3 regions of the Rhodococcus baikonurensis genome follow, and region 2 is predicted to be linked to each of the others. Evidence: riboswitches for the same ligand, from Rfam matches in the RefSeq annotation. Region 2 holds a riboswitch; each other region holds the start of a gene.
What was found. Region 2 has a riboswitch for S-adenosylmethionine ahead of ABWI03_RS04250 (FAD/NAD(P)-binding protein). Riboswitches for the same ligand answer to the same signal wherever they lie in the genome.
Positions count from the first base shown of each region.

Region 1 (8,046 bases), on a different contig from region 2:
TGAGCTCTCGTCCATGAGTGAGATTCTCGATGTGATCGTCATCGGCGGAGGACTCGTCGGGTCCTCCGCCGCATGGCGGCTCGCGGCGCGCGGACGTAGCGTCGTTCAGTTGGAACAGTTCGGGCCGGGGCACAAGCACGGTGCGTCGCACGGTACGTCGCGCATCTACCGTCAGGCGTACGACAATCACCTGTACACAGGGTTGGCGGCCGACGCTCTGCCGTTGTGGCGGGAGTTGGAGGCCACCACGGACATCGGGTTCCTGGAACTGACCGGTGCCGTCGATCACGGTCTGCCGCAGGCAGTGCAGTCCAAGGCGCAGATACTTCTCGAGGCGGGTATCAAGGGCGAGATTCTCACTCCTGCCGAGGCGTCCGCCCGCTGGCCGGGGCTGCGATTCGACACCACCGTGCTCCATCACCCCGATGCGGGCCGGTTGCACGCGGACCGAGCCGTGACCGCGCTGAAAGCGGGAGCGGTGTTCGCCGGTGCCGAGGTCCGTCACGACGTTCGGGTGTTGGCGCTTGCACGTGCGTCGTACGGCGTGGACGTGGTGACGGACGGCGGAACACTCGCAGCTCGTCAGGTCGTGATCGCCGCTGGTGCGTGGACTGAGGACCTGATCGCAGACAGCGGTCTCGGTTCCGAGATCGTGCTGCCGACGCTACGCACGACACAGGAACAACCGGCGCACTTCGCACCGCTCGATCCCGGAGTCGAGTGGCCGAGTTTCGTTCACCACACCGGTGCGCAGTTGGAGACTGCGGGGATCTACGGACTCGGTTCCGAGGACGGCATCAAGATCGGTGAACACGCGACCGGGCCGGTGGTGACTCCGCAGACCCGCGACTACACCCCTGACTCAGCCGGAGAGCAACGATTGGTGGAGTACGCCGAGTCGTGGTTGCCCGGCGTCGATTCCACCCGGGTGGAATCGATCACGTGCCTGTACACGAGCACACCTGACAGTAACTTCGTCGTCGACCGAGTCGGCGCCGTCACGGTGGCAGCGGGATTCTCGGGGCATGGATTCAAATTCGGTCCGGCCTTGGGTGAACTCGTATCGGACCTTGTCGACGGAACCACTCTCGCTCCGGAAGTTTTTCGGCTGGGGGAGCGTTGACCAGATTCATGGAGGAAAGTGTTGTGGCACTGGAGCTCGGGACTCGGCAGCTCGCGGGTATCGGCGCGGTAGAGGTCTACTCGGTCTCGCAGGACGACCCCTTGGCAGCTCCACTGATCGCGGAGTTGGCCCTCGAATACAGTTCGCGTTACGGCGGGACTCGCGAAGCGATGCTCGAGGATCTCACGACGTATCCGGCAGAAGAATTTGCATACCCACAGGGAGCGCTGTTGGTGCTCACCCACGACGGCCGGCCGATCGCCGGCGGTGCGTTTCGTCAATTCGATTCCACCACTGCGGAACTGAAGAGAATCTGGACGTCGGTCGACTATCGGAAGCGTGGCCTAGGCAAGGCCGTCGTTCGTGAGTTGGAACGAGAGATCGAGCTTCGCGGATACGGCCGGGTGTTCCTCACGACGGGTCCTCGGCAACCGGAGGCCGTCGCGCTGTATCTGTCCAGTGGATACACACCGCTTTACGACGCTTCGCTCTCGCCCGAAGAAGTGGGCGTCCACCCGTTCGAGAAGCAGCTTCGGGTGCTCGAAAATGTGACTCGAGCAGCAATTCCTACCGACCGGGTTGACAACACCCGGGTTTGACCTCGTACACTTGCGAACGACCATCCAGAGCGACCGAGAGACCTGGCTCATTGAAGTCGCAGCAACCCCCCGAGTGATCGGGTGCGGGTGCTACCGCCAGGACCGATGGAGGAACACGAAATGAAGGCAGTCGAAGGCGGTTTCGATACCGCCTGGTCGCGTCGTCACGTAGACCTGTGCCGCACCGCGGGATCTTTCTGTACCAACTGACCTCGGTCAGTCATTCACACTCAGGCGAGTCGTCGACAAGTCTGTTTTCTTCTCTCTCACAAGTGATTCGTGCTCGATCGCCTTTTTCGTCTCAGGCGGCGGGTGCGCTCTTCGGCATGCCTCTTTAGGAGTTCTTGGTGTCTTCGCCCTCATTCGGTGCCCGTAAACGCGCGACCGTCATCGCCGGTATCGGTGCTGTCACGGTTCTCGGCACCGTCCTCGCCGGTTGCAGCAGCAACGGAAGTGACAGCGCGGCCGACGCGGGTCCCGCGCAGTCCGGCGGAACCCTTCGCTACGGACTGTCACAGGCGCCGACCTGCGCCGATCCGGCCCAGGCCGGCAGTAACCAGACCGTGTATGTCACTCGGACCGTGGTGGATTCGCTGACCGATCAAAATCCCGACACCGGAGAGATCACCCCGTGGCTCGCCAAGAGTTGGGAGATCAGCCCCGACGCCGCGAGCTTCACGTTCGTTCTTCGCGACGACGCCACCTTCAGCGACGGCACCCCGGTGACGGCGGATTCGGTGAAGAAGACCTTCGACTCGGTCAAGAATCTCGGACCGAACGCGTCGTTGGCGAAGAGTTACCTGTCCGCGTACACCGGTACCGACGTCGTAGATGCCCACACGGCGAAGATCAATTTCTCCGGACCCAATGTTCAGTTCCTGCAAGCAACTTCGACGCCGCAGCTCGGGATCCTCGCAGATTCCACCACCGCGCTGGCTTCCGAGCAGCGTTGCCCCGGTGCAGCGGTGATCGCGTCCGGCCCGTTCGTCTACACCGACTGGCAGCAGGACAAGAGCGTCAAGATCGCCAAGCGTGCGGGATACAACTGGGCGTCGGACGCGGTCGCGCATCAGGGCGAGGCCTACCTCGACGGCGTCGACTTCACGGTGGTCCCCGAATCCGGTGTGCGGGCAGGCAGCGTGGCCTCCGGCCAGCTCGATGCGGTCAGCGATGCGCTTCCACAGGATGCGCCGCAGATCGAGGGCGCCGGTGGACGAATCCTCACAAGGCCGAACCCGGGTGTGAGCTTCTTCTTCCAGCCCAACGTCAGTCGCGGCGTTCTCGCCGATCAGGCTGTTCGCCAGGCCATCATCCCCGCGATCAACCGCCAAGAACTCGTCGATACCGTTCTGGATCCGTCGTTCTTCCCGGCCACGAGCCCGTTGGCTCACACCACTCCGCTCTACAGCGACGAATCCAGTGTCGTGACGTACGACGCCGACAAGTCGGCGAAGCTCCTCGACGCGACCGGTTGGAAGACCGGCAGCGACGGTATCCGCGAGAAGGACGGGCAGAAGCTCACTTTCAGCGTCACCTTCAGTCCGGTGTTCTCGGGTAACCAGGCAATCCTCGAGCTCGTACAGCAGCAGCTCAAGAAGGTCGGCGTCGACTTGCAGCTCAACCTGGTCTCGAACGGTGAATGGACCGAGAAGGGGGTGTCGGGTGATTACGATTCGCTGTACTACAACAGCACTCGCGCGGATGCCGACATCCTGCGGGCATCGTTCAGCACCGAGGGTCGCAACCTGAACCGCCGCGGAGCAGATCCGGAGCTCGACAAGGTACTCACAGACCAGCTTGCAGCCACGGACAACGGCCAACGCGGTGAACTGGTATCCACCGCACAGGAATTGATCCTCGACCGTGGACTCTCCATTCCGACCATCGAGCTCTCGCAGGCTATCGGCGCCGGATCGAGTGTGCAGGACCTGAACTTCGAAGCCTCCTCACGACTGCAGTTCTACGACGCATGGTTGTCGGGTAAGTAATCATGACTCGATACGTACTCACCCGACTGGGCCAGGCCGCAGTGGTTCTGTGGGCCGCCTTCACCATCTCGTTCGTGATTCTGTTCCTCTTGCCGAGCGATCCGGTCAGCATGGCTGCCGACTCGTCCGGTCAGGGTGTTGCAGTGGATCAGGCTGCCCTCGATCAGCTTCGGGCACGGTACGGCTTGGACCAGTCGGTGTGGGTGCAGTACTGGACATCGCTGACAAACGCTCTTCGCGGTGATTTCGGTACGTCCATCTCCACCGGCCAGTCGGTGACGGACGCCATCTTCTCGGCGCTGCCCAGCACTCTGGTGCTGGCAACCACCGCTTTGGTTCTGGCCGTGTTGTTCGGAGTGGCGATTGCATTCTTCGCTACCTACACCCGCAAGCGGTGGCTCGCGAACCTGTTGTTCTCGCTGCCGCCGCTGGGTGTGGCGGTGCCTACTTTCTGGGTGGGCTTGATTCTCCTGCAGCTCTTCTCGTTCCGTCTACACATCTTCCCGGCATTCGGCGACAAAGGTTTCGCAACGGTGATTCTTCCGGCGATCACCTTGGCGATCCCGACCGGCGCGGTGATCGCGCAGGTGCTCACGACCAGCCTGCAGTCGACGCTACGTTCGCCGCACGTGGAGACTGCGTACGCCAAGGGCGCAAGCCGGTGGCGTGTGCAGACCCGTCACGCGTTGCGACTGGCGAGTATTCCGGCATTCACCATCGCCGGAGTGCTGGTCGGCACGCTGCTGGCCGGCTCGGTGGTCGTGGAAACGGTGTTCTCCCGCGCGGGCGTCGGGCGTCTGACTCAGACGTCGGTGATGGCGCAGGACATCCCGGTGGTGCAGGGAGTCGTCGTGTTCGCCTCTCTCGTGTTCGTGCTCGTCAACCTCGCGGTCGACCTCTTCTACCCCTTGATAGATCCACGGATCATCCAGACGAAGAAGAGTCACACCGAAAAGTCGAATATCGAAAGCTCGACCGATCTGGAGCCGGCCCATGTCTGACACATTGATCGAACCCCTACTCCTCGATTCGAGCGTCGAGGCGAAGGAGCCAATGGTTTCACGCCGAAGGTCCACTGCCATCGGTTGGATCCGCAAGCCTGGTCTGGTGATTCCGGTGCTGATCGTGTTGCTTGCCATCGGCTTTGCCGTCGCACCCGGATTCTTCGCCAGTGGCGATCCGCTGTCCGGTGTCCCTGCCGACAAACTGCAGGGCCCCAGCCTGGCTCACTGGTTCGGAACCGACAATCTCGGACGTGACCTCTACACGCGGTTCGTGCACGGTGCCGCGCTGTCCCTGACCGCGACCTTGGTCGCGGTGGGAATCGCATTGGTGGCGGGATCGATAATCGGATTGCTCGCGGGCTTTGTCGGTGGCGTCGTCGACGCCGTGCTGATGCGCATCGTCGACGTGCTGCTGTCCATTCCGGCACTGCTGCTCTCGTTGGCCCTTGTCACCGCACTCGGGTTCGGCACCATCAACGTCGCCATCGCGGTCGGTGTCAGCATGGTCGCGAACTTTGCACGAGTGATGCGTGCCGAAGTGATGCGGGTGCGCGGCGCTCAGTACGTCGAGGCCGCGTTCAGCTCGGGTGTGCAGTGGCTCGGTGTCCTGCGTCGGCATGTGCTGCCCAACTCCTACGCGCCCGTGGTCGCGCTGTCCGCAGTCGAGTTCGGGCAGGCTGTGCTTGCCGTGTCGGCACTGAGCTTCTTGGGATTCGGCGCCGTTCCACCTACCCCCGAATGGGGATCGCTGGTATCCGAGGGACGCAATTTCCTCGCCAATGCCTGGTGGATGACAACACTTCCCGGTCTCGCGATTGTCGCCGTGGTCATCTCGGCACACCGAATCGGCCACGAGATCGAAAGGAACAACCGACGATGAGCACGACCGAGGATCAGTTGCTTTCCGTCACCGACCTACAGATCTCCTACGGCAACGAGCCCGCGGTATCCGGCGTGAGCTTCACCGTCGGCCGTGGTGAAGTCGTTGCGGTGGTCGGGGAATCGGGTTCGGGTAAGTCGACCACGGCCCACGCGATATTGGGTCTGCTCGCCGGCAGCGGTCACGTCATCGGCGGGACCGTCGAGTTCGAAGGCGAACGAATCGACTCGTACTCCGACCGTGCGTGGCAGCGAATCCGCGGCGCGCGTGTCGGTTTGGTGCCGCAGGATCCGACGACTTCGCTCAACCCGGTGACGCGGATCGGCGACCAGGTTGCCGAAGTCCTGCGGATCCACGGCCTCGCCGACCGTCGCAAAGCGCGGTTGGACGCCGTCGAGGTGCTCGAGCGCGCGGGTATCGACCGACCGGAGATCCGAGCACGCCAGTACCCACACGAGCTGTCCGGCGGTATGCGGCAACGAGTTCTGATCGGCATCGCGCTTGTCGCGAACCCGGCCCTCATCATCGCCGACGAGCCGACCAGTGCTCTCGACGTCACGGTTCAACGACGCATTCTCGACCATCTCGACGAGCGGATTGCCGAATCCGGTGCCGCCGTGCTCCTGATCACGCACGACCTGGGCGTGGCCGCAGATCGTGCGGACCGGATCCTGGTCATGCAGGGCGGCAGAATCGTCGAATCCGGCCGTACCGCAGATATTCTGGACAACCCGCGACACGAGTACACGAAGAAACTTCTCAACTCGGCTCCGAGCCTGTCCTCGGGACCGGTCGATCGCCCGGTCCGCCAGGACACGAGCCCGCTGTTGACGTTGACCGGAATCACCAAGCGGTTCAACGTCGGACGCGGGAGTTCGATCACCGCGGTGAACGAAGTGTCGCTGACTGTTCCGCGGGGACAGACCGTCTCGCTGGTGGGGGAGTCGGGCTCGGGCAAGTCGACCACGGCGCGCATCGCCGTGCGATTGGAACAGCCGGATGCCGGCACCATCTCCTTCGACGGCCACGACATCACGAAGGTCAAGGGCAGCGACTTGCGCGAGCTACGTCGAAAGATCCAGCTCGTGTACCAGAACCCTTATGCATCGCTCGACCCGAAATTGTCCGTCCAGGACATCGTGGCGGAGCCGCTGCGGGCCTTCAAGGTTGGTGGAGGCAGCCAGCAGCAGACTCGTGCAGCAGAGTTGCTCGATCAGGTTGCACTTCCCGATCAGTTCCTCAGTCGCAAGCCTGCCGAACTCTCGGGCGGTCAGCGTCAACGGGTGGCGATCGCCCGCGCGCTCGCGCTGAAGCCGGACCTGCTCGTTCTCGACGAACCGGTATCCGCTCTCGACGTCTCGGTGCAAGCGCAGATTCTGGCTCTACTCGACGAGTTGCAGCGAGAACTGGGCCTGACCTATCTCTTCATCTCCCACGATCTGGCGGTAGTTCGCCAGATCAGCGACGTCGTCGGCGTCATGCAGGCCGGGAGATTGCTCGAAATCGGCACTACCACCGAGATTTTCGACAATCCCCGAAACGAGTACACCCGCACACTTCTCGACGCGATCCCCGGGCGGGATCATTCGACACGAAAGGCCGAACATGTCCGAGCGTAGTTCCGGAGCATTCCTGGTCGGCCTCGAATTCGAGGGCACCGGCGCTCATCCGTATTCCTGGCGGCGCGAGGACTCACGCGCCGAAGATCTGTTCACGCCGTCGTACTGGGTGGACCTGGTGACCGCCGCGGATCGGGGTGGCGTAGACCTGGCATTCCTCCCGGATTCTTTCGGACTGCAATCCGAGGGCCGGCACGCCGTGCGGGGCAGGTTGGAGGCTGTGGCGACTGCAGCGCGGCTCAGTGCTGTGACCTCGCGTATCGGCCTGATCCCCACGGCGACGGTCACACACACCGAACCGTTCCACATCTCCAAGGCCGTCGCGAGTATCGACTACTCCTCCGCGGGGCGGGCCGGCTGGCAGGTCGCGGTGTCCGACACCGCCGAGCAGGCAGCATTGTTCGGCCGGAAGGCGGTGCAGGCTCCGGAGTCCGCGTGGGAAGAAGCCTCCGAGGCGATCGAGGTGGTCAGCCGGCTGTGGGACAGCTGGGAGGACGACGCCGAGATACGTGACGCGGCGAGCGGACGATTCATCGATCGCGACAAGCTGCACTACATCGATTTCGAGGGAAAGAACTTTTCCGTCAAGGGTCCGTCCATCACACCGCGCTCCCCGCAGGGGCAGCCACTGATCGCCGTCGACGCCAGTCGACCGGAGGCTCGCGACCTCGCTGTTGCGCGCGGAGATCTGATTCGGATCTCGGCAACCGACCTCGGTGAGGCGAAAGCCACGGCCAAGCTGGTCCATTCGAGTGCCGCTGCCCTCGGGCGAAGCGTCAGGGTTCTCCTCGATGTCGACGTTCTTCTCGGCGCCGACCGCGGAGCGGCCGACG
Region 1 is NZ_JBEUOQ010000003.1:267,944-275,989, forward strand. It holds gene ABWI03_RS08880 (ABC transporter substrate-binding protein) at 1-3, shown strand, start outside; gene ABWI03_RS08885 (FAD-dependent oxidoreductase) at 14-1,123, shown strand; gene ABWI03_RS08890 (GNAT family N-acetyltransferase) at 1,132-1,722, shown strand; SAM riboswitch class I at 1,740-1,834, shown strand; gene ABWI03_RS08895 (putative leader peptide) at 1,843-1,932, shown strand; gene ABWI03_RS08900 (ABC transporter substrate-binding protein) at 2,070-3,710, shown strand; gene ABWI03_RS08905 (ABC transporter permease) at 3,713-4,711, shown strand; gene ABWI03_RS08910 (ABC transporter permease) at 4,704-5,594, shown strand; gene ABWI03_RS08915 (dipeptide ABC transporter ATP-binding protein) at 5,591-7,213, shown strand; gene ABWI03_RS08920 (LLM class flavin-dependent oxidoreductase) at 7,200-8,046, shown strand, end outside.
Region 1: another riboswitch for S-adenosylmethionine. It lies ahead of ABWI03_RS08895 (putative leader peptide); the one in region 2 lies ahead of ABWI03_RS04250 (FAD/NAD(P)-binding protein).

Region 2 (8,046 bases):
CCGAACCGTGCCACTGCGACCACGACGCGAACATGTCGGTGCCGGGTTCACCGAAGCCGCCTTGAACTCGCTCGTTGAACGTAGTCGGGTCCACCGCAGCGACAATCGCCTTACGCACACGCTCGTCTTTCGCTGCCCGATCGTCGCGCTGATTGATTGCCAGCACTCCGGCCATGCTGGCCGAGTACACGAATCCGGGATCGCCGGCTTCGAAAGCCTCGTGAATGAAATCGGGTGACTTCAAATAGGCAACCTGAATTCCGTCGGTGTGCAAGCCCTCGAGTTTGCTCTTTTCGTTGACGATTGCGGGAAAGCGCAACTTCTCGAGGTACGGCGCACCGTCCCAGTACGTCGGACGGGCCGTGAGCACCAATTCGTCCTGGGAAGCGAACTTCTCGACTGTGAACGGACCCGCTCCGACCGGGGTGAACGTACCGGTAGCCATCGACGAGGGTGCGACGATCATGCCGGGACCGGTGGTGAACATGATCGGGAACTCGTCCCACGGCTGAGCCAATGTGAAGACAACCGTACTCGGATCCGATGAATTCATCTCACGCACAGCGGTCTTCCACACCAGCGCGTGAGTACCCTTCTTCTGCAGATAGTGATCGATGCTCCACACGACTGCAGCGCTGTCCATCGGCGTGCCGTCACTGAAGGTGACACCGTCACGCAACTTCAATGTCCACACCGTGTTGTCGTCATTGGCCGACAAGGACTGTGCCAAGTGCGGAACATATTCGCCCGCCGCGGTATCGAATCGCATCAGAAGGTCGTAGATGGCTGCCATTTCGCTACCACCGGTAGCGCCGCCGTCCTGACGGTCAGCCGGATCGAGACTGCTGATCCCGTTGTACGTGGCAAACGACACCGTGCCACCCGAGCGTGGCTCTCCCCCGTCGTTCTGGTCACCGACAACTCCGACCGTCACGTCCGATGCATCCGTCGTCGTACCTTGGCTGCTACCCGCGCACCCGGTCACCACCAGTGTCGCCGACGCCAGGACAACCATCCAGATTCGAGCGCGAGCTCGGCACGAGCGCTTCATTGTGACTCACTTTCACAGTTCACGGACGCGTCGATCCTTGAAACCGACACCCGACAGATTTGTAAGCGAATTCTAGGTAAGGACCAATCCTGCGTCCTTGTTTTCGTAAAGCTGAAGCGATAATTCGAATCTGGGGCGACAGAAACAAGACACGAATTCCAGAACCTTCTGAATCGGATCCGCCGACATCTCGACATGCGCCGCACCCAGAGGAAACTCGTCGCCACTTGCGCCAGACGGCTCAGGGCTGTCGCCGAATTGCCGGGTTTCCGAGTTTCGCGAGAACATCCACAATCTAGTACACACATTTATCAACCGTGAGCCACGCTAGGGTTAGGCCATGAATGAGCGAACAACCGATGACCAACCAACCGTCGGCGAGCTCAACTTCTGGTCGTTCATCGAACTGGCCAACAAACGACTGGCCACCGAACACGGCTTTCGCGACCAGCTGGCCACCGAGGTGCTCTTGACGCTCAATCGGGCCTCGAACGTGGTCACCTACGATCTCGAGTCGTCGATCCACCGCCCTCGCGGCTGGTCATGGTCGTCGTTCCGACTGTTGTTCGTCACCTGGCTGGCCGGTCCGATCGAGCCGAAGGCTGCCGCCGAACTCACCGGGATGAGCCGGGCCGCCGTCTCCAATCTGTCCAAGTCGCTACTGGCAGATGGGCTGATCGATCGCCGTCCCACCGAGAACGACGGACGCTCAGTCCAGCTGTACCTGACCGACAAAGGCCGAGAAGCCATGGTCGAAGCGTTTCGCGAGCAGAACGAACGCGAACACGCCTGGGTCAGCGTCCTGAGCGAGGCCGAACAGCGCATCCTTGTCATGCTCCTGGACAAACTGATCACCAACCGCAGCCAGTTCGACGTACGCGGACGTAACTGACATAGACCCGAACCCCCTTGGAGGGTTGCGCCCATCACATCATTTTAGTTAATGTATTTACTATCTGGTGGAGGTGAGCCAGGCAGAACAGCACAGAAGGAGCCCCGTCATGGCGTTCTATCGACAACTCGGCAACATCCCACCGAAGCGTCACACCCAACACCGTGACGAGTCCGGCAACCTCTACTACGAAGAGCTGATGGGCGAGGAAGGTTTCTCCTCGGATTCTTCGTTGCTCTACCACCGCGAGATCCCGTCGGCCATCGTCGACGCAACAGTCTGGGAACTGCGCGATCAGAGCACAACCCCCAACCATCCCCTCAAACCGCGCCATTTGAAACTCCACACACTGTTTCCCGAAAGCACCTGGAACGAGACCGACGTGGTAACGGGCCGTCGTCTCGTCCTCGGCAATGCCGACGTGCGCCTGTCCTACGTCGTTGCGGCAGCGCCATCTCCCCTGTACCGCAACGCAATCGGCGACGAGATGGTCTACATCGAATCTGGCGAGGCGACCGTCGAGACTGTCTTCGGCACACTCGAGGCCCGTGAAGGTGATTACGTCCTGATCCCGATGTCCACAACGCATCGATGGATCCCCAAGGGTGACAAACCACTTCGTGCCTACACCATCGAAGCGAACAGTCACATCGTCCCGCCCAAGCGCTATCTTTCCCGCTTCGGCCAGCTACTCGAGAACGCACCGTTCTGTGAACGAGACCTGCACGGACCGACCGCGCCCATGATCGCCGAAGGCACCGACGTCGAGGTTCTGGTCAAGCACCGTACGTCGGCGGGCATCGTCGGCACCCGAATGGTTTATCCCACGCACCCTTTCGATGTCGTCGGTTGGGACGGATGCCTGTACCCGTACACCTTCAACATCTCGGACTACGAGCCGATCACGGGCCGTGTTCACCAGCCGCCGCCGGCGCACCAGGCCTTCGAGGGGAACAACTTCGTGATCTGCAACTTCGTGCCTCGCAAGGTCGACTACCACCCCCTGTCGATCCCGGTGCCGTACTACCACTCCAACGTCGACTCCGACGAGATCATGTTCTACTGCGGCGGTGATTACGAGGCCCGTAAGGGTTCCGGCATCGGGCAGGGTTCGATTTCGATTCATCCCGGTGGCCACGCCCACGGCCCACAACCCGGAGCGTACGAGCGAAGCATCGGCGCCGAGTTCTTCGACGAGTTGGCCGTGATGGTCGATACGTTCCGGCCGCTCGAATTGGGTGAGGGAGCCTTGGCGTGCGAAGACGGAGCCTACGCCTGGAGTTGGGCGGGACGGGGGCCGCAGCAATGACAATCGTCTCTCCCCTCCTGAGCGGCCTGTGCGACGACGCAGCACTCTTCCCGCCCGGCAATGCCCCTCTGGCCGAAGCAGTTCCGGCCCACGCCGCCTACCTGAAGGCAGATTACGACGCACTGGTGGGGCCCTTCGTCTTCCCCGCGCCTCGACTGAGCGAACTGGCTGCGTACGTCTCAGCGGACAGCCCAGCGACGCTGAGCCTGACCGTGCCGGCCGGTCCAGCCGATACCGCGGCCGCGCTGTCGAACGCGCTCGCCATCCCCGGCGTTCGCGTCGCCGCCGTCGAAGTGGGAATTCCTGACGGACTGGAGGCCGATGCCGCCTTCGCGGAGCTCGCCCGTGTCCATGCCGCTCATCCCGACATCGCTATTTTTGTCGAGGTGCCCCGAGGCGGCCGGCGCGCCGACTATCTCACGGCTCTCGAAACCGCAGGGTACTCCGCGAAGTTTCGCACCGGAGGCATTGTCGCCGAGGCGTACCCGAACGAGGACGAACTCGCCGATGCGCTGATTTCCGTCGTCCGAGCGAATATCCCGTTCAAGGCGACTGCGGGACTGCACCACGGTGTGCGCAACACCGATCCCGAGACGGGCTTCGAACAGCACGGCTTCCTCAACATCATGGTGGCCGTCGACGCTGCGAGGCGGGGCGCCGATCGTTCTGAAGTTGTTGCTGCACTGGCGCAGCGCGATGGCGAGTCGATCGCACGGGCACTGGCCGACCTGACCGAAGACGAGGCAGGCGAGGTGCGTCGCCGATTCCTCTCGTTCGGTACCTGCAGCATCTCGGACCCTCTGACCGAGCTGGAAGGCCTCGGATTGATCGTCCGCTCCGACAAAACCGAAGGAACTCTCGTATGACCGTCACGACCATCGACATTCCCGCCGACTCACTGTTCGGTCTCGACAATCTGCCGTACGGGGTCTTCTCCCCCGCAGGCGGGTCACCACGCGTCGGCGTGCGGGTCGCCGACTCGGTCGTCGATCTCGCAGCGACACTGGGTGATTCCGTCTTCGCCGAACCGACCCTGAATGCATTCATGGCTCAGGGCCGAGATCAGTGGGTTTCGGTGCGGAACCGGATCACGGAGCTCGTGACCGGCGAAATAGACTCGGATGCCGTGTTTTCCGTCGACTCGGTGACCCTGCACTTGCCGATCGCGGTGGCCGACTACGTCGACTTCTACGCCTCGGAGAATCACGCAACCAACCTCGGACGGTTGTTCCGCCCGGACGCCGCCCCCTTGATGCCGAATTGGAAGCACCTTCCCGTCGGATACCACGGGCGGTCGAGCACCATCGTCGTCTCCGGCACCGGTATCGTTCGCCCCTGCGGACAGCGGAAGGCACCCGATCAGGAAAGCCCGGACTTCGGACCGTCTCGTCGCCTCGACATCGAAGCCGAGATGGGATTCATCGTCGGAACTCCCTCGAAGATGGGCGATTCCATCACCCCGGACGAATTTGCCGAGCACGTCTTCGGCGCCGTCGTCGTGAACGACTGGTCTGCCCGAGACATCCAGGCGTGGGAGTACGTGCCCCTCGGTCCGAATCTGGGGAAGAGTTTCGCGACGTCCATCTCTCCGTGGGTTGTTCCGTTGCTTGCGCTCGAAGCAGCCCGAATCGACACTCCGGTGCAGGATCCCGAACCGCTTTCCTACCTGCGCGGTGAAGAGAAGTGGGGCCTGGACATAGATCTGGCCGTGGAGTGGAACGGTCACGTCGTTTCGCGACCTCCGTACGCCCAGATGTACTGGTCGCCCGCGCAGATGCTCGCGCACACCACCATCAACGGCGCAGCGGCGAGCACGGGCGATCTCTTTGCGTCCGGAACCATTTCCGGGCCGGACAAGGATCAGCGCGGCGCCTTCATCGAACTGACCTGGGGCGGAAAAGAACCCGTTGCAGTTGGCTCCGAGACTCGCACGTTCCTCGAGGACGGCGACACCATCTCCATCTCGGCCACCGCTCCCGGGGTCGGCGGTTCACGCATCGGCTTCGGCGATGTTCACGCGCGGATCCTGCCTGCAACGCAAACTGGAAGATAACGATTGACAACTGTTTGATTCACGCTGATCTGATGTCCGGAATTCCTTGCCTCACGATTCTCCAAAGATAAGCTGGACTAACCATCCAGAGCGATCGAGAGTCCTGGCTCCCTGACGTCGCAGCAACCCCCTCTACTGAGGTGCGGGTGCTTTCCGCCAGGTCCGATGGAGGACTCGTGCCAGGCGATCGACCCCGTACCTCGGTGGGGACACCTGCTGTCATCGTGATCGTGGGCGGTGGTCCCCGTGGTACCGGTGTACTCGAACGGATCCTCGCTCACGAATCGGTGAACACTGACCCCGCACCGATCGACATTCACGTCGTCGACCCATATCCGGCAGGCGCCGGCCGCATTTGGCGAGGCAGCCAGGCGCCGCTCCTGTGGATGAATTCGACAACCGCTGACGTCACGATGTTCACCGACGACACCACCGCGGTCACCGGTCCGGTAGTACCCGGCCCGACGCTCGCGGAATGGGTCGCCGAGAACGCGGCTGAGCTTGCCGAATTGCCCGAGATCGCGGCAGAAGTTCCGACTGTCACGCCGTCGTCGTTCGCATCGAGGTCATTGCAGAGCCGATACCTGAACTGGGTGTTCGAGACTGCAGTCGACTCTGCGCCGGCGCACGTCGACGTTCAGGTTCATCGACGATCCGTGGTCGACATCGTGAACGTCGGCAAGATGCAGAAGGTTCATCTGGACGACGGAGTTGTCATCGACGCGACGGCCGTCCTCCTCGCACAGGGGCACCCCGATGCGTTGGCTGCTCCGCGTGAAACCGCGCTGAGCAGCTTTGCGTCCGACCACGGGTTGACCTACGTAGGACCTGGATACACCGCCGACATCGACGCCGATGTCATTCCCGAACGCGAACCGGTTCTGATCGCCGGACTCGGGCTGGCTTTCATCGACTGGATGGTTCTCCTCGCCGAGAGCCGTGGCGGCAGCTTCGAACGCGGCGAAGACGGCGTCCTGACTTACGCTCCCTCGGGTCGAGAACCCCTGTTGTATGCCGGATCTCGTCGCGGCGTGCCGTATCACTCCAAGATTTCGTACTCGATCGCTGACGCGCGGCCACCGCTACCACGGTTCTTCACTGCTGATCTTGTGCCCGGCGACGGACCGTTGGATTTCCGAAACGACATCTGGCCCTTGGCGTCGAAAGAACTGGCAGGCGCCCACTATCACGAACTGTTCGCGTCGCACCCGGATCGAACGGTGGGCACTTGGGAGGAGTTCGACGCCGAATTCGCCTCGCTGGCTTGGGGATCGCCTCGATTGCAGGAACTGGTCGAGAACGCAGTTCCGAAACCGGAAGACCGTATAGATCTCGAGCGACTGAACCGCCCGCTCGGCGGTGAGCGCTACGACGGACTCGCCGACGTCCAACTCAGGATCACCGACTACATCTCGGCAGACGTCGCACGCCGGTCGGACCCGTATTTCAGCGCCGACGCAGCTGTCTTCTCAGCGTTGCTGTCGACGTACATGACCGTCGGAGAATTGTTGCGGCGCGGCAGAATCCCGGCCGAATCCGTCGCCAAGGACGTCGAGGGTTGGCTGCATTCGTTCTTCAGCTTCATTGCCAGTGGTCCGCCACCCGAGCGTCTGGAACAGTTGACCGCCCTCAACGAGGCCGGCATCGTGCAATTCCTGGGGCCGGATTCAGTGTTCTCCACCGAGATCGATCCGGCAACGGGAGTCGGGATCTTTGTCGCCCGCAGTGCGTCGCACACCGATATCGTGGCCGCGAACACCCTCGTCGAGGCACGATTGCCGGTCGCTTCCATCAGTGCGAGCGGCGACGCGCTCCTGCGGACACTTCACGGCCGGGGCGAGGCAGTCGAACTACGTGCCACCGCCGACAGTTCTGCGAAGCTCGCGGTCGACGGCACATCGCGAATTCTGCATCAGGACAACAGTGCGCATCCCCGCCGCTTCGCCGCCGGGCCGTGGGTTGCCGGGCACAACTGGTCGGCGGCATTCCCTCGCCCGCGCACCAATGCGGGGTTTTTCCGGCACAACGACGCCTTGGCTGCGGAGATTTTGGGCGCTGCGCGCCTGTGAGCGGTTAAGGAGTCCAGGGACTCCCTAACCGCTCACAGGGGCTGCGCCCCTCTTAGCTGAACACCAACTCACCCTCGTCAACCGCGACGGTGATGCTGCCGCCCTCTTCGAGGAGATCGTCGAGCAGCATGTCGGCGATCTTGTCGTCGACCACACGCTGGATCGAACGACGCAACGGGCGAGCCCCGAACTCGGGTTGATGCCCGTGCTCGGCGATCCAGTCCACGGCGTCAGCAGTGAACTCGATGTCGATGCCCTTGGACTGCAACCGCTTCCGACTGTCGTCGAGCAGCAGATCAGTGATCCGGTGCAGTTGCTCGGTGTCGAGCTTGCGGAAGATCACGATCTCGTCGATGCGGTTGAGGAACTCCGGCCGCATCGATTCGCGCAACCTGGCCATCACGCGGTCGCGCAGCGGCTTCTCCGCCGACTCTGCATCACCTGTGGTGAAGCCGAGTCCACCGGACTTGCTCGAGATTATGTCGGAGCCGAGGTTGCTGGTCATGATCACGACGGTGTTCTTGAAGTCCACCGTGCGCCCCTGGCCGTCGGTCAGACGCCCGTCGTCGAGCACCTGGAGCAAGGTGTTGAACACGTCCGGGTGTGCCTTTTCGATCTCGTCGAGAAGGATCACCGAGTACGGGTTACGACGCACCTGCTCCGTGAGCTGTC
Region 2 is NZ_JBEUOQ010000002.1:17,293-25,338, reverse strand. It holds gene ABWI03_RS04275 (ABC transporter substrate-binding protein) at 1-1,051, opposite strand, end outside; gene ABWI03_RS04270 (MarR family winged helix-turn-helix transcriptional regulator) at 1,392-1,943, shown strand; gene ABWI03_RS04265 (homogentisate 1,2-dioxygenase) at 2,053-3,252, shown strand; gene ABWI03_RS04260 (hypothetical protein) at 3,249-4,118, shown strand; gene fahA (fumarylacetoacetase) at 4,115-5,305, shown strand; SAM riboswitch class I at 5,384-5,477, shown strand; gene ABWI03_RS04250 (FAD/NAD(P)-binding protein) at 5,482-7,374, shown strand; gene ABWI03_RS04245 (ATP-dependent Clp protease ATP-binding subunit) at 7,427-8,046, opposite strand, start outside.

Region 3 (8,046 bases), on a different contig from region 2:
GGATCGCCTGAGGAACCTCGGCGGCGATGGAATCCACCTTGTCGGTGGTGATGCGATTCTGGTCGGCTGTGAGGTTGTAACCCGCAGCGGCAGTGACCTGTCCACCGTCCGACTCGGCGTCCGCACTGCTGCACGCGGCGCTGAGCAGTCCGACTGTGGCGATAGCCGAAATCAGGAAGGTCGCGCGACGGGATGGGGAGAACATCAATTTTTCCTTTCGGGAATGTGTCTAGGTCGCGTCAGAGGACGCGGGAGAGAAAAGCCTTGGTCCGTTCGTGGACCGGGTTGTCGATCACCTGTGAAGGTGGGCCCTGTTCGACGATGACGCCGCCGTCCATGAAGACCGCGGTGTCCGCCACTTCCCGAGCAAATCCGACCTCGTGCGTGACGATCACCAAGGTGGCGCCGTCACGAGCCAGCTGAGCCAGGACTTCGAGAACCTCGCCCACCAGTTCCGGGTCGAGCGCCGACGTCGGCTCGTCGAAGAGAATGACCGCCGGCCTCAGTGCCAAAGCTCGCGCAATCGCCACGCGCTGTTGCTGACCACCGGAGAGTTGACGGGGATACTCGTCTGCCTTGTCCCCCACCCCCACTCGCTCTAGCAGTGCGCGGGCCTCGCGGTACACCTCGTCACGATCACGCTTCTGGGCCGAGAGCGGCGCCTCCACCACGTTTTCCAGCGCAGTCAGGTGTGGAAACAGGTTGAAGTTCTGGAACACGAATCCGATGTGTGAACGCTGCTTCAGGATCTCGCGGTCACGCAGTTCGTGAAGCCGATTTCCCTTGCGCCGGTATCCGATCAGTTCTCCGTCGATCCGTACGGTCCCGCGGTCGACCTTCTCGAGGTGATTGAGGGTGCGCAGCAAAGTGGACTTGCCGGAACCTGACGGACCGAGAATGACGGTCACCTCGCCCTTGCGGACCAGGAGATCGACACCGGCAAGTACTTCCAGCGCGCCGAACGACTTGTGGATGCCGCGCGCTTCGACGGCGTACACCGTCTCTTCAGCCAGCTCTGCGGTCATCGGGTCGCACCTCTCGGAATATCGAGACGCGCATCACGAATCTCTTCGAACTTCTTGCGCGCCTTCTGTATCGGCGTCAACGGAAGGGCACGGGCAGATCCGCGGGCGTAGTGGCGCTCCACGTAGTACTGACCGATCGAGAGCAACGTCGTCAGGATTATGTACCAGATCGTGGCGCTCCACGTAGTACTGACCGATCGAGAGCAACGTCGTCAGGATTATGTACCAGATCGTGGCGACCATCAGCAGCGGCACAACTCGACCGTTGCGTCCGAAGATGACCTGCACCTGGTAGAACAGTTCGGCGATTGCCATGGTGGAGACGATGGACGTTCCCTTGAACAGTCCGATGACCTCGTTTGCCGCGTTGGGCAGGATGGCCCGCATCGCCTGAGGGAGAACGATCTTGAAGAACTGGCGACTGCGCGGAATACCGAGCGAGTAAGCAGCTTCGATCTGACCGTGATCCACCGAGATGATTCCGGAACGGATGATCTCGGCCGAGTACGCGGCCTGGTGCAGCGCCAAACCGATGACCGCTGCGGTGAATCCGCCGATCACACCACTGACCTGGAAGGTGAAGAACTCGGGCCCGAAAGGTATTCCGAGAGAAAGCGTCTGGTACAGGTACGTGATGTTGAACCAGAAGAGCAACTGCACGATGAGCGGAATGGAGCGGAAGGCCCAGATGTAGGTCCAGGCGATCACCTGCAGGACCGGGTTCTTCGACAGACGGCCGAGCGCCAGGAAAACACCGAGACCGAATCCGAGGATCGTCCCCCACAGGGTCAGTTTGATCGTCACCCACAACGCGGCGAGCACGGATTTCGCGGTGAAGTACTGCGCGAACGTCGGCCAGTCCCAGCCGGGGTTGACGACGAGTCCGTGAATGAATTGGGCAAGCAGTACCAGTACGACCGCGCTGATCACCCAGCGCAGCGGGTGCCAGGTACGAGCAACGACAAGCTCCGAGTCGGGAAGTTGCGGCTCGGCCACCGACTTTTCGGGGCGGACATCGGTGGGCGCGCTCACGGCGCACTACCTGACGGAGTGGACATCACGAATAGACCTTTCGGGAAATGGGAACGCAGCTGTGTGCTCGAGTAGATGCACTCGAGTTACGAAGACGACAGTTCGGTCAGCGACAGTGACACGAAGCCGTGCGGCACAGATCGATGTGACGGCGCCTGTGCGGAGCGTGCGAAGTGGAACCCATGTGATGCCTTCCATCGGTCCTGGCGGTAGCACCCGCTCCCGATCACTCGGGGGGTTGCTGCGACGTCGACGAGCCAGGTCTCTCGGTCGCTCTGGATGGTGAGCAAAGACTAGACGCGAATTGCCGAGTCGTCAAATGTTGTATTTCCCTGCACTGCAAGGGAAATGAAAGGTCGATCAGGTTGAAATCGCACTGATTTCAACGGTGCCCAAAGCCTTGACCGCCGTGTTGAATGGAGTGTTCGAATGAAGACCGGGACCGCCGTCCGGAGCGACTTCGCATCTGCCGTACCGTCTGCGGAGTGAGTGGACTCGACGCTTTCTTCATCTTGTTGGCCGGCATCGGCGCGGGCGCGATCAACGCCGTCGTCGGCAGTGGAACACTGATCACGTTCCCCACCCTGGTCGCCTTCGGCATGCCACCGGTCACCGCGACCATGTCCAACGCGGTCGGACTGGTCGCCGGCGGAGTGTCGGGCACATGGGGCTATCGGCGTGAGTTGTCCGGGCAGTGGGAACGCCTGCGCTGGCAGATTCCGGCGTCGCTCGCCGGGGCACTACTCGGCTCGTGGTTGCTCATGCATCTACCCGAGAAACTGTTCGAAACCATCGTGCCGGTGCTGTTGATCCTGGCTCTCGCACTCGTCCTCCTCCAACCACGCATCCAGGCTTGGGCGAAGAAGCGTTCCACCGAGGAAACGACGCTGTCCACCACAAGGCTGATGCTCCTGACCGCCGGAACCTTTGCAGTCGGCATCTACGGCGGCTACTTCACTGCCGCGCAGGGCATCCTCCTCATCGGTGTGATGGGTGCCATCCTCCCGGAAACCCTCCAGCGCATGAACGGCGCGAAGAACCTGCTCTCACTGCTCGTCAACATCGTTGCAGCGGGGATGTACATCACCCTGGCTTTCGACCAGATCAATTGGGCAGCAGCCGGTTTGATCGCCGTCGGGTCACTCGGCGGTGGCGTTCTGGGTGCTCGCTACGGACGGCGCCTGTCCCCCACCGCACTTCGCTACACGATTGTCGCCGTCGGTCTGATCGGGCTGTGGCGACTTCTCGCTTGACCGCCCACATCGGGCGGCTCCCGCACATACTGGAGACATGACCAGTACAGAAGATCAGACCGGTTGGACCTACCTCATGGACATGGACGGGGTTCTCGTCCACGAGGAGCACTTGATACCCGGAGCGGACACGTTCCTGGCAGAGCTGGCGTCGAACGACATCCCGTACATGGTGCTCACCAACAACTCCATCCGCACCCCGCGTGACCTGCGAGCACGCCTGCTCAATTCGGGTCTCGACATCCCGGAGAAGTCGATCTGGACGTCAGCGCTCGCTACCGCGACGTTCCTGGCCAACCAGCGGCCAGGCGGCAGCGCCTACGTGGTCGGCGAATCGGGCCTGACCACTGCCCTGCACGATATCGGTTACGTCCTGACGGACAGTGACCCCGACTACGTCGTCCTCGGTGAGACGCGCACGTACTCGTTCGAGGCGATCACCACCGCGATTCGCCTGGTCGAGCGTGGTTCGCGGTTCATCGCCACCAACCCCGACGCGACCGGACCGTCGCGCGACGGCTCGCTGCCGGCCACCGGCTCCGTCGCCGCCCTCATCACCAAGGCAACCGGGCGCGATCCCTACTACGTCGGCAAGCCCAACGCTTTGATGATGCGGTCGGCCCTGCGGTCCATCGGCGCTCATTCGGCCAACACATTGATGATCGGTGACCGCATGGATACCGACATCGTCTGCGGCCTCGAAGCCGGACTGCAGACGATTCTGGTGATGACCGGGATCTCGACCCGCGCGTCGGTGGAGCTCTTCCCGTACCGACCCACAGTCGTTCTCGAGTCGGTCGCCGATCTTGTAGGAATGACAACCGATCCATTCCGTAGTACCGCAAACAATTGATTCAATTGCAAAACAAAACCGCGAGTCGGTAATTAACTGGTAAAAAACACTAGATTTGCCAGGATCCGACTCGTCCACTTTGTCCAGATGGACAAACAAGCGGTTTCTTTCGTAGGAAGATTGCGTACTGATAGTTATTCGCAGGTCAGAGGCGAATACACCCCCGTCGATAGGTGGATCACAGTCCAAAAAGAAATTTGAGATAAAGTAGTAACGAATCGTTTGCCGTGGCTGATACTCATGTCTGAACGACCCATTTCGGGTCCCAGACATGAAATGAGATTTTCATGAAGAAGCAGACCAAGGGCGCGATCGCTGCTGCGGCGGCCGGCGCCCTCCTCCTCGGCGGTGCGGGCTCGCTCGCTGTGTGGAGCGACTCGGCCGACGTCAGTGGCGGCGGACCCGTCACTTCCGGTGCACTCGACCTGAGCGCCTGCGCACCGGTCGGCGGCGGTTGGAACTCCCTCAATCCGACGAAGACCGCGATCACCAACATCTCGGCTTACCGCATCGTCACGACCGAAAGCATCGAATACACCTGCGACGTCACAGTGACCGCGGTGGGCGATCGTCTCGCGGCTGTTCTGACCGCTGATACGGCCGGCATCGTCCCCGGAGCCAACAGTTCCGAACTTGCCGCCGCTGTACAGCCGGTTACGACCATCAAGGACGCTGGTGGCAACCCGATTTCCCAGATCACCAAGGTGCAGAACGGCACGATCGTGCACGTCGGAGTCCGTCTGAACTTCACCGAGGTGGCCAACCAGGTCGCGCAGAACCAGTCGCTGAACTTGTCAGCGATGAAGCTGGTCGTCACTCAGACAGCACTGACACCGGCTCCGTAATTTCATGAGGAAAAAGGTCTGGGGAGCGATCGCAGTCGCGGTGGCTGCTGTAGCGGTGTTCGCATCGTCACAGCAGTCGCTCGCGCTGTGGTCCGATTCGGCGAGCGCGAGTGGTGGGACCGCAACCGCTGCCAGCGTCAACCTCACCGTTGGTACATCGGCCGGAACCAGTGCGGCGTACACCCTGGCAAATTTGACGACGGCCACGACGCCTGTGGTCCCAGGAAACACGGTGCAAGCTCCGCTCACCGTCAAGAATTCGGGGTCTGATCCTCTGCAGTGGCGAATGCAGTCGACGAGCGCACTTCCGGGATTCACGTTGACCACGTACGGAGTCGCCAACGAAGGCGCCTGCCCGGCCGGCGTCAACACCGCGGCTCCGGCAGTGACCCCACTGACGTCCGGATCGATGAATGCATCGCTGCAGTACCCGGTTTCCCCCGCGTACATGCTGACTCCGCTCGCGGCCGGTGGCACCTACGTCCTGTGTCTGCGGCTCACGGTGGAGGTTGGTGCGGTTTCCGGTCAGACGAACAACGCCACCTTCACGTTCCAGGCAGGTCCGGTATGACAAAGCACTCTACGAAGCGCATCGAACGTACCGGCCCGCTCTGGTGGGTCACCTCTATCGTCAGTTGGACACTGCTGCTGGCAATTTCGGCAGTCATCGTCGCAACCATTGTCGTCCCCTTCTTCGCGGGAGCGCAGCGCTTCACGATTCTGACCGGTTCGATGCGCCCGACGTACAACCCTGGATCACTGGTCGTCGTCAAACCTGTCGATCCGTCCGAACTGGGGATCGGTACACCTATTACGTACCAGCTGGAATCGGGTCAGCCGACCGTCGTCACGCACCGAATCATCGCCACAAGTGAAAACCAAAAGGGTGAACGAACTTTCATCACCCAGGGCGACGCGAACGGTGAACGCGACGAGAAAGAAGTACGGCCAGTACAGATCCGGGGAAAGGTCTGGTACAGCCTTCCGTATCTCGGCTACGTCAACACCTGGCTCACCGGAGAGCAGCGCACCGTGATCGTGGTGATCGTCGTGACGGCACTACTGCTGTACGCGGCCTACATGATGATCAGCGGCATCCGTGACGGCCGGAAGGAGCGAGCTCGTGCCCGATTGGCTCCTGACCCTGCAGCTTCCAACCTCATCGACTCCGCCCAGATCGAGAAAGGCCAGCACGATGCCCTCGCGCCCTGACCGTCCGGCTCACCGGATTCGTCACCTGTTGACCAGCACGCGCTTTCGCGCGCTGCTCGCGCTGGGGATGGTGCTTGGTGTCGGCGGAGTGACCACGCTCGCGGCCTGGACGTCTTCCGCGACTGCGACTTCGGGAAACATCACGACCGGGTCGATCAACCTGCAGTTGAACACCACAACGCAACCCGCGCTGACCACAACACTGAACTTCACCCAACTCGGCAAAACTGGGATGCTTCCCGGCGACTCGAACTCCGCCATCCTCAAAGTCAACAACGTGGGGGCAGGCGTGAATCTTCCTCTGAAATACACGATAACTTCCACCAGCGCCGGCGCACTGACGACCTACTTGCGGATGACTGTGTCATCGAACGGAACTGTGGCCAACAAATGCACAGATGGCAGCAATGTGGTGTCGTCCTTACCCCTGACCCTCACCGTAAGTCAGGCGGTCGGTGCGCCCGACCGTTCTCTGGCTATCGGGGCAACCGATAATCTTTGTGTCTCGGTGACGCTTCCGACGAGTCCGACCCCACCGACGAACAGCTCGTCGAGCATCGTCCTGAACTTCTCGGCAAAGGTGTGAGCGCCGTGTCACGACACACGAAGATGTCACCGAAAGCCTCGACGCCACGACGGATTCACGAACTTCTGCTCACGCTCGGTGCCCTCGCCGGTCTGGCATCCATCGGATTGTTCATTGCCGGCTTCGCTTTCGGTATCACGCCGCTGATCTTCAAGAGCGGATCGATGTCTCCCACGATCGAGACCGGCGCTCTGGCCTTCGCGCGTACCGTGCCTGCTTCGGAAGTTCAGGTCGGTGACATCGTCAGTGTCTACGACAACCAAGACGTTCGAATCACCCATCGTGTCGAGACGATCGAGCAGCAAGGCAACAATCTTGCAATTGCACAGCTGCGCGGCGACGCAAATCCCGTCACAGATCCAGATCCTTACGTCATCACCGAAGCGGATCGAGTTTTCTTCAGCGTCGACCGACTCGGCTATGCCGCAGTCTGGTTGTCAGGGCCGAGCGGCATTGTCCTCGGTGCGATTGCCGTCGGGGGACTGCTGTACATAGCATTTCGCCCCCGAAAGAAAGCGGATGAAGGGGAACCCAGGCTGGATCGTCAGGACGCGCACGGCGATTCCCACGCCTTCAAGGCAATCGTCGCATTGGCAACGGTCGGTCTCAGCGTGACGGGCATTGCGAACATAGGCGGAACACAGGCCGCCTTCACGGGCACGGCGACAGCGGGAAGCATTTCGTTCACCACTGCTGCAAGCTTTCCGAATCCTCCCGCGTCAATGACCTGCTCGGACAAGGGAACTTCCGTCCTGCTCGCTTGGCCTGGCGTTGCCACGGATACATTTCGAATCATCGTCCGAAACGCAACCAACACCACCCAACCTCCGCTGATCAGAGACGTGACCGGCCTCTCGACGACCCTGACGTTGTCCGATCTGCCGAGCGGCGGGATTCTCCTGTCGAACACGAACTACGACGTCGAATTACACGGACTCGTTGGAACTTACGTGACACCGGAATACACCGGGTACCGCATCAGCAGTTCGACACTGCTCATCATCCTCAATGACATGGCGTGTGTATCCGGACCCACGAGCGGAACCACGGCAGCCTCAGCACCGGCCGCTCGTTCGGCGCTGGTTGCACAAGCTCCGAGTGCGACGACCACCACTTCCACCGCAGCAGTCAGTTCGACCACACCTTCACCCACGACTACTCCGAGCGCATCAACAACCTTGCAGGCCACGACAACCACCAGCACAACTACACCTTCGACAACCACCTCGTCACCGACTAC
Region 3 is NZ_JBEUOQ010000003.1:259,134-267,179, reverse strand. It holds gene ABWI03_RS08880 (ABC transporter substrate-binding protein) at 1-205, opposite strand, end outside; gene ABWI03_RS08875 (amino acid ABC transporter ATP-binding protein) at 240-1,025, opposite strand; gene ABWI03_RS08870 (amino acid ABC transporter permease) at 1,059-2,057, opposite strand; SAM riboswitch class I at 2,249-2,343, opposite strand; gene ABWI03_RS08865 (sulfite exporter TauE/SafE family protein) at 2,543-3,310, shown strand; gene ABWI03_RS08860 (HAD-IIA family hydrolase) at 3,348-4,163, shown strand; gene ABWI03_RS08855 (alternate-type signal peptide domain-containing protein) at 4,451-5,008, shown strand; gene ABWI03_RS08850 (hypothetical protein) at 5,013-5,579, shown strand; gene ABWI03_RS08845 (signal peptidase I) at 5,576-6,220, shown strand; gene ABWI03_RS08840 (SipW-dependent-type signal peptide-containing protein) at 6,204-6,806, shown strand; gene ABWI03_RS08835 (signal peptidase I) at 6,812-8,046, shown strand, end outside.
Region 3: another riboswitch for S-adenosylmethionine. It lies ahead of ABWI03_RS08870 (amino acid ABC transporter permease); the one in region 2 lies ahead of ABWI03_RS04250 (FAD/NAD(P)-binding protein).